Regions from separate parts of the Companilactobacillus heilongjiangensis genome, predicted to be linked through region 1. Evidence: riboswitches for the same ligand, from Rfam matches in the RefSeq annotation. Region 1 holds a riboswitch; the other holds the start of a gene.

What was found. A riboswitch is a leader RNA that binds a small molecule or an ion and turns the genes downstream of it on or off. The one in region 1 is predicted to bind lysine.
Region 2: linked by a shared signal. The riboswitch ahead of JP39_RS09240 (amino acid permease) and the one ahead of lysA (diaminopimelate decarboxylase) in region 1 are both predicted to bind lysine.

The regions. Positions count from the first base shown of each region.
Region 1 covers NZ_CP012559.1:1,682,646-1,690,400, reverse strand. The annotation lists gene JP39_RS07725 (VOC family protein) at 1-155, opposite strand, end outside; tRNA gene JP39_RS07720 (tRNA-Arg) at 338-411, shown strand; gene dapF (diaminopimelate epimerase) at 499-1,464, opposite strand; gene JP39_RS07710 (aspartate kinase) at 1,481-2,839, opposite strand; lysine riboswitch at 2,985-3,166, shown strand; gene lysA (diaminopimelate decarboxylase) at 3,243-4,526, shown strand; gene dapD (2,3,4,5-tetrahydropyridine-2,6-dicarboxylate N-acetyltransferase) at 4,542-5,246, shown strand; gene JP39_RS07690 (N-acetyldiaminopimelate deacetylase) at 5,249-6,406, shown strand; gene dapA (4-hydroxy-tetrahydrodipicolinate synthase) at 6,406-7,275, shown strand; gene dapB (4-hydroxy-tetrahydrodipicolinate reductase) at 7,287-7,755, shown strand, end outside.
Region 2 covers NZ_CP012559.1:2,060,679-2,068,433, forward strand. The annotation lists gene JP39_RS09240 (amino acid permease) at 916-2,364, opposite strand; lysine riboswitch at 2,570-2,741, opposite strand; gene JP39_RS09245 (helix-turn-helix domain-containing protein) at 2,828-4,132, shown strand; gene JP39_RS09250 (hypothetical protein) at 4,151-4,342, shown strand; gene JP39_RS09255 (hypothetical protein) at 4,480-4,749, shown strand; gene JP39_RS09260 (TetR/AcrR family transcriptional regulator) at 5,100-5,747, shown strand; gene JP39_RS09265 (BspA family leucine-rich repeat surface protein) at 5,836-7,755, opposite strand, start outside.

The DNA.
Region 1 (7,755 bases):
TCTAAGTTTAAATCTTCAGGAAGACCAAACTGCTTAGCTTGTTCAAGTTGAGGACTGATACGATAAACTTCAGTCGCTCCAAAGACATCTTGATAGTACTCAATAGCTTCCTTAGCGCTATTAAATGCAATGTAAGGGTAAATTTGTGATTGCATCGGAATCATCTCCAGATTTGATTTTATGACCAAATTGTACCAGTTATAGTGTTAGATATATATAATTTTACTCAGAAACTATGAATTAAATTTGATCTAAAAATTGTTGTTAAAAAATAAAAAAAGTCGTATACAAATTTACAATATGTATGCTATAATTATTTTTGTTGAGTTATTGATATGCGCCTATAGCGCAATTGGATAGAGTGTCTGACTACGAATCAGAAGGTTGTAGGTTCGACTCCTACTAGGCGCACTAATTTGAAAGACTTATGAGTTTATCTCATAGGTCTTTTTTTTATGCAAAAAAATAGACATCATCTAAATGATGTCCATTGTGAAATTATTGCGAAATACTTTCAACGAATGCTTGGTAATCTTTCTCTTCACCAGTTTCTGCAACGTCAATGTCGTTGAGATTGTTGCTATGAAGGTTGAATTCACTAACTTCAAGTGTATGAGTGAATGTAGCATTACCAATTAGTCTTAATTGACTGTTTTCTTTGACTGGATTTAAAGTGATTTTAGTTTTAACCATGCCGCCAGGATTGTAAACACTGATTTCTTTATCAGGGTCGAATTTATCTGGGTGCAACATTGCAAAGGCGAGACTGGTAGCTGACATACCAGTACCGCAAGCATTGGTAAAGCCAACGCCACGTTCGTATGTTTGAACAAAGATTTTATTAGTGTCGAGAATCTGACTGAAACTGACATTAACACCTTCAGGGAAGTATTCGTTCTTGCCATTAAGTTTCTGACCTAGGTCACCTAATTCTAATTGACTGACTTCAGGCACAAAGCTGATTAAATGAGGATTGGGCACCGCTATAGCGGTAAAACTCTGGTCTGGTAAAAATTCAGGAACCATCATATCGATCATTTCATCATTTTGCTTATATGAGAAGGGTAAATCGGCTTTTTGGAAAGAGATTGGTGAGATTTCAACACTGAATGCTGGAACGCCGTTATAAAGATCTGGAGCCTTTTCAACATCTAGGTCTGACTCCATAGTTTCAATTTTAAAATTATCTAGCTGATATTTTTCGGATAGGTAACGACTGACTGTTCTCAAGCCATTGCCACACATCTTAGCTTCACTACCATCGGCATTGATAACACGCATCTTGCCAAGACAGTTTTCACTTGTATCGATAACTAATAATCCATCGGCACCACCAAGAATATTGTCACAGAAGTTAATTGCGACAGATTTTAATTCATCATCATTCAAAGTTGTTTCGAGTAGCGTTTGATCTAAGATAAAAAACTTATTTTCTGAACCATGTACTTTGAGTAATTTTACCAAATTGTTCACCTCATTATTAATCGAAGAATGTCTTATAAATTTGTTTAACTGCATCGTCAGCATCTGACTCCTGAATCCCAATCATGATGGAAATGCGTGATGCACCTTGGTTGATCATGTGAATAGCAATATTATTGTTAGTCAATGAATCGATAATTTGACCGAGTGTATTGACGTTATGGGCGATACCTTCACCAACCACCATAATAATTGCATAATCGTCGATCCATTCCAAGTAATCAGGCTGGAGGACTTCTTTAACGTCGTGGCAAAGGTGTTTGATAGTTGTCTTATCAAGCTTAGTGCGGTCAAAGATAACGGTCAGGTCATCAATTCCGGAAGGCATATGTTCATAAGAAATATTATATTTATAAAAGATTTTTAATAGCTTGAGGGTAAAGCCAACTTCCTTATTCAACAAGTAGCGATGAATGTATAAGGCTGAAAAGCGTTTTGAACAAGCAATTCCCGTAATTTGATTAGAAGGGTTGAAAAGAAATTGTTCTGGTACGATTAGGGTTCCTTCAGCACTAGGATTGTTAGTATTTTTAACGTTAACAGGGACTTGACCCTTGATAGCGGGAATAATTGCTTCATCTTGAAAGACTGAGAAACCGGCGTAAGAAAGTTCACGCATTTCACGATATGACATTTTCTTGATTGCCTGTGGGTGCTTGACTACATGGTTGTTAGCAACATAAATTGCATCGACATCGGTAAAGTTTTCATATAGGTCGGCATGTAATCCGCGACTCAATAGTGCACCGGTGATATCAGATCCACCACGAGAAAAGGTATAAATATTACCATCTTGGCTGTAACCGAAGAATCCTGGGAAAACGGCTTTTGTATCATCAGGTAATTCAAGTTTGTCCAAATTAAGATAAGTTTCTGGTGAAATATCCGCGTCATTTGGTTGACCGTGGACGATAATACCGGCATCTTTGGGATCAACAAAGATTGATTTGATACCTTTAGCATTCAGGACTTCATTTAGAAGAATGGCATTGAGAAATTCTCCATGAGCTTTAAAAGCTGCCATCAGATATTCATCATCAACGAACTTAGTAGTAGCAAGATTAACTAATTTTTCTTTTAGAAGTTTGATAACTGAATCATCGAGTTTAAAATAGTCGCTTATTTCGCGGTATCTTGAGATAATCTCTTTGACAATATTAGTATGATCCACATTTTCGATAACTGCGGTAGCGTACTCAATTAATAAATCAGTAACTTTGGTATCACCAGCAAAACGTTTTCCAGGAGCGGAAGTAACGATAACTTTCCTTTCAAAATCATCATTTACGATATTGATGACCTTCTCAAACTGTTCTCCGGTGGCGAGGGAACTACCCCCAAACTTGACGACCTTCATACAATACACCTCTAAAATTAAATTGTTTTTAATGATGAGTGTATCATTTTTCGTTGTTATGACAAGAAAAAATTACTTTTTATTTATAAAAATGAGAAATTTACTAATATTACTTGACGAATTATGAGCACTGTTATAATCTTATACCAACAAAAGAGGTCGCAATTAACATTAGTAAATGAGGGAGCTTCTGTAAAAGCCGTGAACTTATTGAAAGGGAAGATTGCCGAAGCACTAAATTTTACAGAATTTAGCAAGCTGGGGCGTATTAATAAGAGAATACGAACTGTCGTGGCTATTGGTAGGTCACGTTGAGCTTATGACAAAATTGATGCAGATTATTGATGGGTCTCTTTGTTATTAAGCAAAGAGGCTTTTTTATTTGGTAAAAGGAGAAAATATTATGATTACAAATGATTTAACGAGCAAGAATGGACATTTAATGATAGGCGGAGTTGACAGCGTCGATTTAGCCAAGAAATATGGCACCCCACTATATGTATTCGATGTTTCCCAGATCCGTAGCCAAATAAGAAAATTCAAGTCAGCTTTTGAAGGCGCTGGTTTGAAATATCAAGTCAGTTATGCCAGTAAGGCATTTGCAGTCAAAGCAATCTATCAAGTTATGAAACAAGAAGATGTTCATATTGATGTCGTTTCTGGTGGCGAGTTGCATACCGCATTGGCAGCCGGTTTTCCCAGTGAGAAGATCAGTTTCCATGGTAACAACAAGTCCTTTGACGAATTAGTCATGGCTGTTCAAAATCATGTCGGTGTAATTATGTTAGATAATTTTCACGAAATTGAAATGTTATCACGTATTTTAAAAACAGACGACGAAAAAATTAATGTTATGTTGCGATTGACTCCCGGAATTTCAGCCCACACTCACAAGTACGACCAAACTGGTCAAACTGATAGTAAATTCGGATTCGATGTTGAGTCTGGACAAGCTAAAGAAGCCATGAAACAAGTCTTAGATGATTCTAATATGAATCTTTTAGGAATTCATGCCCATATAGGTTCACAAATTTTTGGAACACAAGGTTTCGTTATGTTAGCCCAAAAGATGATTGCCATTTCCAAAGATTTTCAAAAGGAATTCAACTATTGGCCAGAAGTAATCAATCTTGGTGGTGGCTTTGGTATTAGTTATAACGAAGATGATGATCCAATTACTGCTAACGAATTTATCAAACAGATTGCCGATGAGCTGAAGCAGAATTGCGACAATGTTCCTGAAATTTGGATCGAACCTGGTCGTTCAATTGTTGGACCTTCCGGTTATACACTTTATGAAATCGGTTCTCGCAAGGATATTCCTGATTTAACACCTTATGTTTCGGTTGATGGTGGTATGGGTGACAATATTCGTCCAGCGTTATATCAAGCAAAATATGAAGCAGTCGTTGCTAATAAGATGGACGAACCAATCGTCGAAACAGCCCACATTGCTGGTAAGTATTGCGAATCAGGCGATATCATGATTGATCAGCAACCACTTCCAGAGACCGTACCCGGAGATATCTTGGCAGTACTTGATACCGGAGCTTATGGTTACTCGATGGCAATGAATTATAACCGCAATCCTAGACCGGCAGTTGTCTTTGTGGAAGATGGTCAGGACAAATTGGTTGTTAAACGTGAAACTTATCAAGATTTAACTAGTTTAGACTTGGATTACTAATTGGAGGAAATTTTAATGACAAAAATGGATGCACAAGAAATTATCAATTATATAGGAAACTCAAAGAAATCTACGCCCGTAAAAGTTTATTTACAAGGGGATGTTTCCCACATTGAATTTCCTTCCGAAATCAAAGTTTTTAAGAGTAACGACTTGGCAATTATCATCGGGGACTTTAAAGTGATCGAACCAATCTTGAAAGCTAATTCATTAACTGATTATTATGCTGAAGCAGATGGTCAAAATACTGGTGTACCAATGCTAGATACCAAGCATATCAACGCTCGGATCGAACCAGGTGCCATTATCCGTGACCGTGTTGAAATTGGTGATAACGCCGTTATAATGATGGGCGCTGTAATCAACATTGGTGCTGAAATCGGTGCTAAGACAATGATTGATATGGGTGCCGTACTTGGTGGTCGTGCTATCGTTGGTGAAAATTCACATATCGGTGCTAATGCCGTTTTGGCCGGAGTAGTTGAACCTGCTTCTGCCCAACCAGTTCGTATTGGAAATAACGTCATCGTGGGTGCCAACGCCGTTGTCCTTGAAGGTGTTCAAGTTGGCGATGATGCTGTTGTCGGTGCCGGAGCTATTGTTACTAAAGATGTGGCTGCCGGAACTGTTGTTGCCGGTGTACCTGCTAAAATTCTTAAAGTTAAAGATCAGAAAACGACTGATAAAACTCAAATTGAGAGTACTTTAAGGAAGTTGTAATTATGACATTATCAAATGAACAGTTGATTCAGATCAGACGACATTTACATTCCATTCCGGAACTAGCAATGCACGAGATTAAGACACATGCTTATGTGTTGCAAGTGATTCAATCATTTTCTCAGACTAATTTGGAAATTAAAGAGCTACCAGAATTACCAACTGCTCTGTTGGTGTTAGTCAAGGGTTCGAACCCACAAAGAAATATCGGTTATCGTTGCGACATGGACGCTTTGCCCGTAACAGAAACACATGAATCAAGTTATAAATCAACTAATCCCGGCGTGATGCATGCTTGTGGACACGATATTCACACAACTGTGGCGTTAGGAATTTTGAATTATTTCAGTGAGAATCAACCCAAAGATAATCTAGTGTTCTTCTTTCAACCAGCTGAGGAAAGTGAAAGTGGCGGTAAAGTTGCCTATGATTTAGGGGCGTTTAGTGGTGATTTTCACATTGATGAATTCTATGGATTACATGACAATCCACTTTTGAAAACTGGTGTAATTGGTTGTCGAATGGGCACATTATTTGCTGGTACGACTGAGGTTAACATCACGATTCATGGTAAGAGTGGTCATGCGGCATACCCACATTTAGCTAATGATGCGATTGTAATTGCGGCTAACTTCATCAACCAAGTTCAGACAGTGATTTCTCGTAGTATTGATCCAATCAAGTGCGGTGTGATTACGTTTGGCAAGCTGGACGCTGGTGTGATTAGAAATGTCATTGCCGGTGAGGCTAGAATTGAAGGGACCATCCGTGGATTGACTCAAGATATGATTGAATTTATCCGTCAACGTATTTCAGAGATTGCTGAGGGATTGGAAAAATCATTCATTTGTCAGATTGATGTTGATTATAATCAGGGCGGTTATTATCCTGTTGAAAACAATCCTAAATTAACCAAAAGATTTATTAATTATATGAAAGAAAATAAAAATGTTGCTTTTGAAGAAACTGAACCAAAGATGACTGGTGAGGATTTTGGTTATTTAATCAATAAAATTCCCGGAACAATGTTTTGGCTAGGTGTTGAAAGTAAAGGTGCACTTCATTCAGCAGATTTCTTGCCGAATGAAGCAGCAATTCAAAAAGGTATTGAGGCGATGGTTGGTTTCTTAGGCTATCGGATGAATTTGGAGGAAGAGTAATGGATGACGAAATTGATTTAATGACAGCAATCATTACACCGTTTGATGATAATGATCAGATTGATTATGCGGCACTGGAGAAGTTGACTGAACACTTGTTAGCAACTGGTTCAAAAGGATTTGTAATCGGTGGGACAACTGGTGAAACACCAACTTTAACCGAAACTGAGAAGTTGGATCTGTATCAGAAATTCGTCAAAATCGTCAATGGACGAGCTCCAATTATTGCCGGTGCTGGTAGTAACAATACTGCTGGAACAATTGATTTTATTCACAAGTTGGCAAAAATCGATGGCATTGATATGGCGTTGGTCGTAGTGCCTTATTACAACAAGCCCAATCAACGAGGGATGATTGCTCACTTTGAAACCGTTGCTAAAAATTCTCCATTACCAATTATGATTTATAACATTCCTGGTCGGACAGGCGTTTTGATGGAAAAGGAAACTGTTGTCCAATTGTCGAAGAATCGCAATATTTACGGTGTTAAGCAGTGTAATACCATGGAAGACTTGGAATATATCGTTGAACATACTGACGATGATTTTGCCGTCTTTAGTGGTGAGGATGCTCAAGCCTTGTTTGCCAAAGTTATCGGTGCAAATGGCGTCATCTCAGTTGCTTCACACATCTATGGCGATGAAATGACTGAAATGTTCAAGTCATTGGATGAAGGCAATTATCAGATTGCTGGTAAGATTCAACGCCAATTAACACCAAAGATGGCCGCATTATTTATGTATCCATCGCCATCACCAGTTAAGGCAGCTTTGAATCGAGCTGGTTATCAAGTCGGCAGTTGTCGTTTGCCAATCCTGCCATTAAATAAAGCTGAGCAAGACACATTATTTAAAATCTTAGATGTTTAGGGAGTTTTTTGATGATAAAAGTTATAATTTCAGGTTTCAGTGGTTCAATGGGCCAAAAAGCTATCAAAATGGTTGCCGATTCAGAGGATATGGAATTAGTTGCTGGATTCAATCCCATCGTGACTGATTTGGATCCGAAGACTTATGGATTAGCTGAAAATGTGAAAATTTTTAATAAACTATCTGATATTGATGTTGTAGCAGATATTTGGATCGACTTTTCAATTCCAAGTGCGGTTTTCGATAATACTAAATTTGCGATTGAGCACGGAATTCGCCCAGTCATTGGTACAAGTGGGATGAGTGAAGAACAAACAGCTGAATTAAAGAAACTCGCTGATGCTAAACAGCTTGGGGGCATTATTGCTTCTAATTTTGGTTTATCAGCAGTTTTAATGATGAAGTTCGCTCAAGTTGCAGCCAAGTATTTTGAAGAATCAGAGATTGTTGAAAAACACCACGAAGACAAGCTAGATGCAC
Region 2 (7,755 bases), 380 kb from region 1:
TGAGTACTAAATTAATAGACTAGCTATTAAAATACTTCGGTGGCGTTGTTTAACTTGGTTAATGCGTTACTTATGAATCTTTAACCTTGCCTGAGTTATATAGGCAGTGGCTCTGAAACGAGCTACACAAGGGCAACTCCCTCCGCTTTTCATAGATAAGTAAATCACACGCAAAATCGGCGTGCAATTCACTTATCTACGAAAATGCTCAGGAGCTAACCGCCCTTGTTCCGCTCTCTGCAATAAAACGAGTTCCACAGGCCAATTTCTTCCGCTTTTCATAGGTTCGTAAATCGCCCGCTAAGTTCGGCGTGCAATTCACGAACCTACGAAAATGCTCGGAAATTCCCGGGCCTGCTCCACTCTCTGATACAAAAAAATGGCCGAATCATTCCCAATAAAGGGACGAATCGACCATTCGCGGTACCACCCAGTTTCAGCGTATATCAAATACACTGCACTTTCAGATTTTATCGGATCAAACCGAACGGCATTACCCGTCACCAGAATGCTGGAATAAAAACCATAACGATTTACACCAACCATCGTCTCTCTGAAAGGTTTTGTGAGTAGGCACTCTCTTAGCTTTTATATTTATTATGCATGGCGCTAGTTTACAATCCATTACAAACATTTCGTCCAATTATTACCGATTAACTAGTCGGAAGAGCTGAGAAATATTTGTGTGCCGTGGTAGTGGTATAAGTACGGGAGGAATCTCCCGTACTTATACCACCGGGCGTGTTTGGAGACTTGACGAACTGTGTCAAGGCTTCAAACCGAGGTTCGAGACCGCTCTTTGGCTCGGACCGGTCCGCACAGCTTGAGAATATTTCCCAGCTCTGTAGACGGAATACTTAACTAACACCACATATATTCTTTGTTTATCATAATTTAATTTCTAATAAATTTCAACTAGTAGTGGCCACCATTTTTGGTTGCTTTGACATCGATATCCTCTAGCTTGATGAACTTGGTCTTATATCTGACCTTATAGTAAATCCAGCAGATGAAGAGAATAATCAAACCACTGTAACTGATCAACAGACGGCCAATGTTGAAGTTAACCATTGAACGGACGTCTTGACCAAGGATAATAATAATACCTAAAACGATTGCCAATAAAGGTCCGAATGGGAACCATTTTGCTTTATACTTCAAATCATCTAAATCATAGCCTTTATATATGTAGGCTTTTCTGAAACGATAATGTGAGAAAGCAATTCCCAACCATGCGATAAAGCCGGTCAATCCCGAAGCTGCAACTAGTAATTCGTAGAATGAATCACCGTACAAACTTGTGAACAGGGCAATACCACCGACCAAAGCCGTCAATAATAGTGAAAATACTGGCACACCACGTCCATTAGTTCTTTGGAAAGCCTTTGGTGCCATGCCATTTTTACTCATTGACCAAAGCATACGACTAGCAGCGTACAAACCTGAGTTAGCAGCCGAAATAACTGAAGTTAAGATAACCGCGTTCATGATACCAGCAGCTAGTGGAATACCAACTTTTTTGAAAACAATCGTAAATGGACTGATAGCAATATCGCCAGCGCCTGAACCTAGCAAGTTAGGACTTGTATAAGGAATCAAGGCACCGATAACGGCGATTGACAAAATATAGAATAATAAAATTCTCCAGAAGACTTGCTTGATAGCCTTTGGAATACTCTTTTCAGGAGTAGCTGATTCACCGGCTGTAATACCGATCAACTCAGTCCCTTGAAACGAGAACCCAGCAACAACGAAGACGCTTAGGATTGCCGGCACGCCCCCAACAAATGGAGCATGTTTATACGTATAGTTTGAAAGTCCAACGGAACCATGTCCGCCTAAAATACCCATAATAGTTAAAACACCACAGATCAAAAAGATAATTACGGCAGTAACTTTAATTGATGACAACCAATATTCTGTTTCACCAAATGAACCAACCGAAATGAAATTGATAATCAGGAGCACAATCATGAACGTCAAACTGACTTTCCACGACGACAAACCTGGGAACCAATACTTAACAACTAAAGAAATAGTGGAGAGATCAACCGCCAAAGTAATCGCCCAGTTGAACCAGTAATTCCAACCTAGCGCAAAACCGAAGGCAGGATCAATAAATTTTGTAGCATATGTTGCAAAAGACCCAGAAACTGGCATATAAGTTGCCATCTCTCCCAAACTAGTCATCAGGAAGTAAACCATAATACCGATAGCCACATAAGCTATCAAGGCACCCCCCGGACCTGCTGTTGAAATTGAAGAACCACTCGCAACGAACAAGCCGGTACCGATTGAGCCACCTAGCGCAATCATCGACAAGTGACGAGTCTTCAACGACCTATTCACATCATTATTTTCCATCTTTCATTCCCCTTTTTGGACATAAAAAAAATCCTTATTATCAGAGGAACTACCGACAATAAGGATTATAATTATCCCATTAATCAATAGCTCAACGCGTTGAGAGGGCGTAGAACAACGGGAACTTCCGTGGATTTACCTAGCTTAGCGAATTGCGCACGATTTTGTGCGTGATTTGCTAAGCGTAGTAAACCACAGGAAGTTGTTGTTCGAAGCCCGTTTTGAAACACGACAGTCTACTGCCTATTAAGCAATAGCCCAATCAAATTACCAAGTAGGGATAATTGATTTCGGCAAACTTTCCTTTCATATTTTTTCAAAGTACCCTATCCGCACTCCAAAATACTAATAATAAAGATTGCACCTCTATCTGATTACAAAACATTATAAATAAATGTTAAGATAGTAGCAAGTAGTGTTTCGTATATTATTAAATTAATTTAACGTTACCGGGGGAAGACAAATGTTGGAGCAAATTTTCTTAGTTAAGCAAGATGTCGAGAAATACCGCATGCTTACTGTTATTAAATCATTACCTCCTCGTGAAGTAAATTTAAGTAACATTAGTAGTAGACTAGAATTCACATACCAGAAAACTTACAATATTTTCCAAGCACTGCTGGAAGACTTAGCTGATGTCACTCCCGATATTGACCCCGCCGATACTAAAATCGAGTCAATTGACTTCACTAAGATTTCAATCGATACTTACCGGCTATATCTGGTTAAAAATTCGATTGTTTTCCAAGCTTTCAACTATGGTTTAACCAGTGCTAATCCTTCGTTTGAGAGTTTTAGTAATGAACATTTCACTAGTAAATCTACCCTTAACCGTCGGATGTCACAATTTCGTGCTTTCTTAAAAAACTTTGGTCTCAAGATCTCCAACTCGACACTCGAAATCAAAGGAAATGAAAAAAATATTCGTTGGATGGCATACTATGTCTATTGGTACACATACCATGGTCAAGAATGGCCATTCAGCCTAATTCAAGAGAATTCCATCGACCAAATTATTGGACGTACTGGGATTACTTTTAACAATCCTATCGTGCATTTCCAACTTAAATATTATCTGGCAATCTCTCGGATTCGTTTAATTAAACGTAATTATATCGAAGATTTGCCATACTATAGCGATGTCTTTGGCGACCAAAATCTTGGTGAAGATATTTTGACCCATGAAGATTACCCAATCGTACCTGTCAAAGCTTTGGATAATGAAAATAAATTGGTCAATCTATTCAGAAAGACTGCCTTTCAACCAAGTGATACCGCCTTTGAGCAACCAATCAATGCCAACGCCAGAATTAATCCTAAGTTCTATGCGCTCGTTTATCACTTTATAGATTTCTTAAAGGAACACTATCACGACGATATGACGGTCTACCATGATCAGCGGACTCTGAAGCATATCATGACTTATGTAACACGTGACGTTGTCTTCTATTACATCATGGCACCATATTCTCTGATGCATTTGGATACCATGTACATGAGCGATTCCGAGCAGACGTATACTGACCTTTACAAAGATATTTATACATTCTTCTCCAACATCGATCAAAATGAATTCCCTGGAATTTATAATGCGGCCGAGCTGATTTCGAGAAATCTGTTCCAAGTCTTGCCAAGTTATATTTCCACCATTCGTGCGGAAGATATTATCAAAGTTAAAGTCTTAATCGATCCAGGCAATCAGGCTGCCGAAGTTGTCTTGAGAAATATCAGAACCCTCGCCTTCGTGGAAATTGTTCCTAATGAATAATTCGAGGACGTTGATGTTTTGATTACATCGTTGGATGTCTTGCCATTGGATATTGAAAAGAAGAAGTATCCTGAAGATTTGAAAGTCATTTCATGGGATATTTCATCAGTTCGTCCAGATTATATTTGGTTATTGATTCAATTAAATCAGATTTATGTCCGCAAATTGAAGAACAAAATTGAAAGTAGTAAAAAGAAAAAAGTCTTATAAAAGCTTGATATAAAAGGCATTTGAAATCATTTTTGATTTTAAATGTCTTTTTTTGTTGCATTTTAAAACTAGAGAACTATAATCGTATTTGTAAATTGATAGTGAGTACTCACTATCACACAAAGGAGGATTTTATTATGTTTACAACAATATTTTGGATTTTAGCAATTTGGTTTATCGTCAATGTTATTTGGATGTGGTTTAAGACCGACGACCAAAACTTCCAGAAAGCTTTTGCTTGGATCAATGTAGTTGCAGTTATCGTGGGATTTTGGGTTTACTTCGGCGTTGCCAAAGTTAGTGGCATCGACACATGGTTCAATGTTTTGAACTACGTCAACATCGTTCTTGCCATTATTCAATTCTACTTTGGCTACAGAAATAACAGTTCTATGAAACATGCATAAAGAAATTTTTTAGTTTTACCTCTTGAGTTCCATTTAGGATAGAATGGAACTGGGTCCGTCTCCGGTTACGAGGAGATTTCAGCCTGCTATGAGACCGGCTCGAGCCAGAGTACGGTCTCGACCCTCGATTTTGAGTCTCGCATAAAACCGCGAGTCTCAAAAATCGTCCGGTGTTGTAAGAGCTAAAGCTCTTACAACACCTCCACAGCTAGCTGAATCTCCTCGCAACCTCCGACTAATGTATTATGGATATGCAGTGTTATTGTTATACTAGTAGTCCAAAGCAAATCGGAAGAAATGAGAATATTCTCATTTCTAGAGACAAAATAATTAATATAAGAGGCAAACATATGGATAACCAATTTGATCTTTATCTCGAAGCAGAAAAAACTGAAAAACTGACACCGAAGCAAAAATTGATTTTCCAATCGGCCATTGATCTCTTCTCGATTCGTGGCTATGCCAATACCTCGACCAAAGAAATTTCTGAACATGCAGGCGTTTCTGAAGGCAGCATTTTTCGTAAATTTAAGAATAAAGAAGAATTATTGATGGCTATTTTGACACCATTGACTCAAAAAATTCTACCCCAAGATTTGAATCAGTTTTCTCAAACAGCTTATCAAAATGGCAATCTCAATTTGAAATATTTCTTGAACTCGATGATTAATGATCGCATCGGCCTCTTTAAGTACAACCATAAGATAATGAAGATTTTTTTAAATGAGTTTATCTACGATCAGGAAATCCATGACCGTTTGATTGAGAGCATTCCTAAAAAATCCTTTAAACAGTTCAATGAGGTGTTGGATGAACTGAAGAGCAAACATTTACTGATTGATTGGGACAATCTTGAAATCTTCAGATTCATCGCCTCAAATATTTTAGGATACTTGATTCAACATTATATTATCGTTGACCCTAATAAGTGGGACGAAACTTTAGAAATCAACCACGTTACTGATTTTATCGTTAGGGGTTTGACTCCTAATAAATAGTTTATCTAAAATAGAATCACTTCCGTTAGAATTACCTCTGTACATAATAAAAGCGTTGGAATCTTTTTATAAAGACTCCAGCGCTTTTTTAGTATTCTTGAACTTTATCAGCACTAACAAATTCATTGGTTGCGACACGATAATATTTAGAATTATTTATGTAAATATATCTATCTGTATACCAGCCGCTATTTGCTTGCAATGCACGATCAGTTACATTCTTGCCGTCCGCTGTCACCAAACCAGCAACTGAACCGGTATTTACAAGTACATTGGAATCATGATTGTAATAAATATAAACATCGTCAGCTTTTGCCCATTGGTTCGTAGCCACACGATAATATTTATCATTGTTCAAAGTCATTGTTTCATCAGTGAACCAATCACTACCTAGAACAAGTTTTCTATCTGTTAATTGACTGCCTTCATCATCGTATAGTTGAACTTCTGGTCTGTCATTGTATGTGCCTAAGGTTCCTTCGATACCTTCGACTGTACGATTTGCTTCTGAACTGTTGCTTGAATTTGAGGATGAACCACCACCATTATTGTTGATTACTGGTGCATCACTGGGTTCCGGTTTATATATCAGTGTAGTAACATACTTGTATCCTGACATAAAATCGATATATTCCGGCTGCTGAGGAAGCAATTCATTAGCTAACTCAGTAATAAATGCCCGACCGTAGAATAGCAAGGAATTTGAATCCCCAACGGACATTCCATTTATCAATGAGTCACTAATATCTTCGGATATTGAATCTTCTCCAAAAGGTTTATATAATATATTGCTACAAGGGACTATTTTGTCATCAGAAGTAATTATTTTTCTATCATTCGATATTTTTTTTAATTCATCATCAAGATTTGTTTCCTTATACCTTGATCCTACTCCAACCAAAATATCATGTGGCTTTCCACCTACAATCACACCATCCGTATTCTTCTCAATAACCTCAAACGTTATTAGATTTTTTGGAACTTTAATTTTGATAATTCCATTTGCATCAGCTGGGGTTGGGATAATTTCCGGTTGATAACCCGTATAGTAACCATCAAATGAAACACCTTCTGGTAAAGTATAACTGCTTAAAGGCGGAATCATATCGTACTCTCTATATGGATCTTCCTGGTATGTAATTCCTGGAGAAAATAATTTTGTAGGATCATCCTCTGCAACATATTCTACTTGAAACTTTATGGGTGCAACTTCATAAACCCATTTCCAAGTAACCAAACTGTTCTTATCAAGATTTCCAGAATACATTTTTACTAATTGCTTCGATGTTTTTATTGTACCGACCGGAACATTATCGTCATTAGAACTAATGGCTTGCCATGCTACCGGTTTTGTATTTCCAATAGCAGGTCCATCGACTCCTAAATCATTTACTACATGGGTTCCATCATTTCCCACAATATATAAAACATTTCTACCCGATAACGTAATTTCATTCATATTCCGGTTACCCCTTAAAAAGTTTGATATCCTCTGGGTACCGTACATATCGAGATTAGATATATCCAATGATGCAAATTTAGGACTATCAGAAAATGTATCGGAGAACATAGAATTAAAATTCAGCTTTGATTTATCCTGAACATTTGTTGAATTAATATAATTAAGCGGCAAGCTCAATGTTTCCAACCGCTGATCTCCTGCAAACATCCCAAAGAAATCAACTCCGTCTGACCATTTCCAATTCGAAATATCTAAAGTATTTAAATTATCGTCTCCATTAAACATATTAGAGAAATCTTCCACGTTAGAAACATCCAAATTGTTTAAATTCAAACTCGTTAAACTTGAACAATCAGAAAATAAGAAACTCATATCAATTGTATTTTTAGTATTTATTTTTTCTAGACCATCGATTTCTGTCATAGCACTAAATCCATCAAACATCCCAGAAAAATGTTCTCCGGCAATAATATCTCCATTAATTGAAACTTTGGTGATTGCTTTTTTCTCTGAGTCAGACCAAGGTACACTTGAATTACCCATATT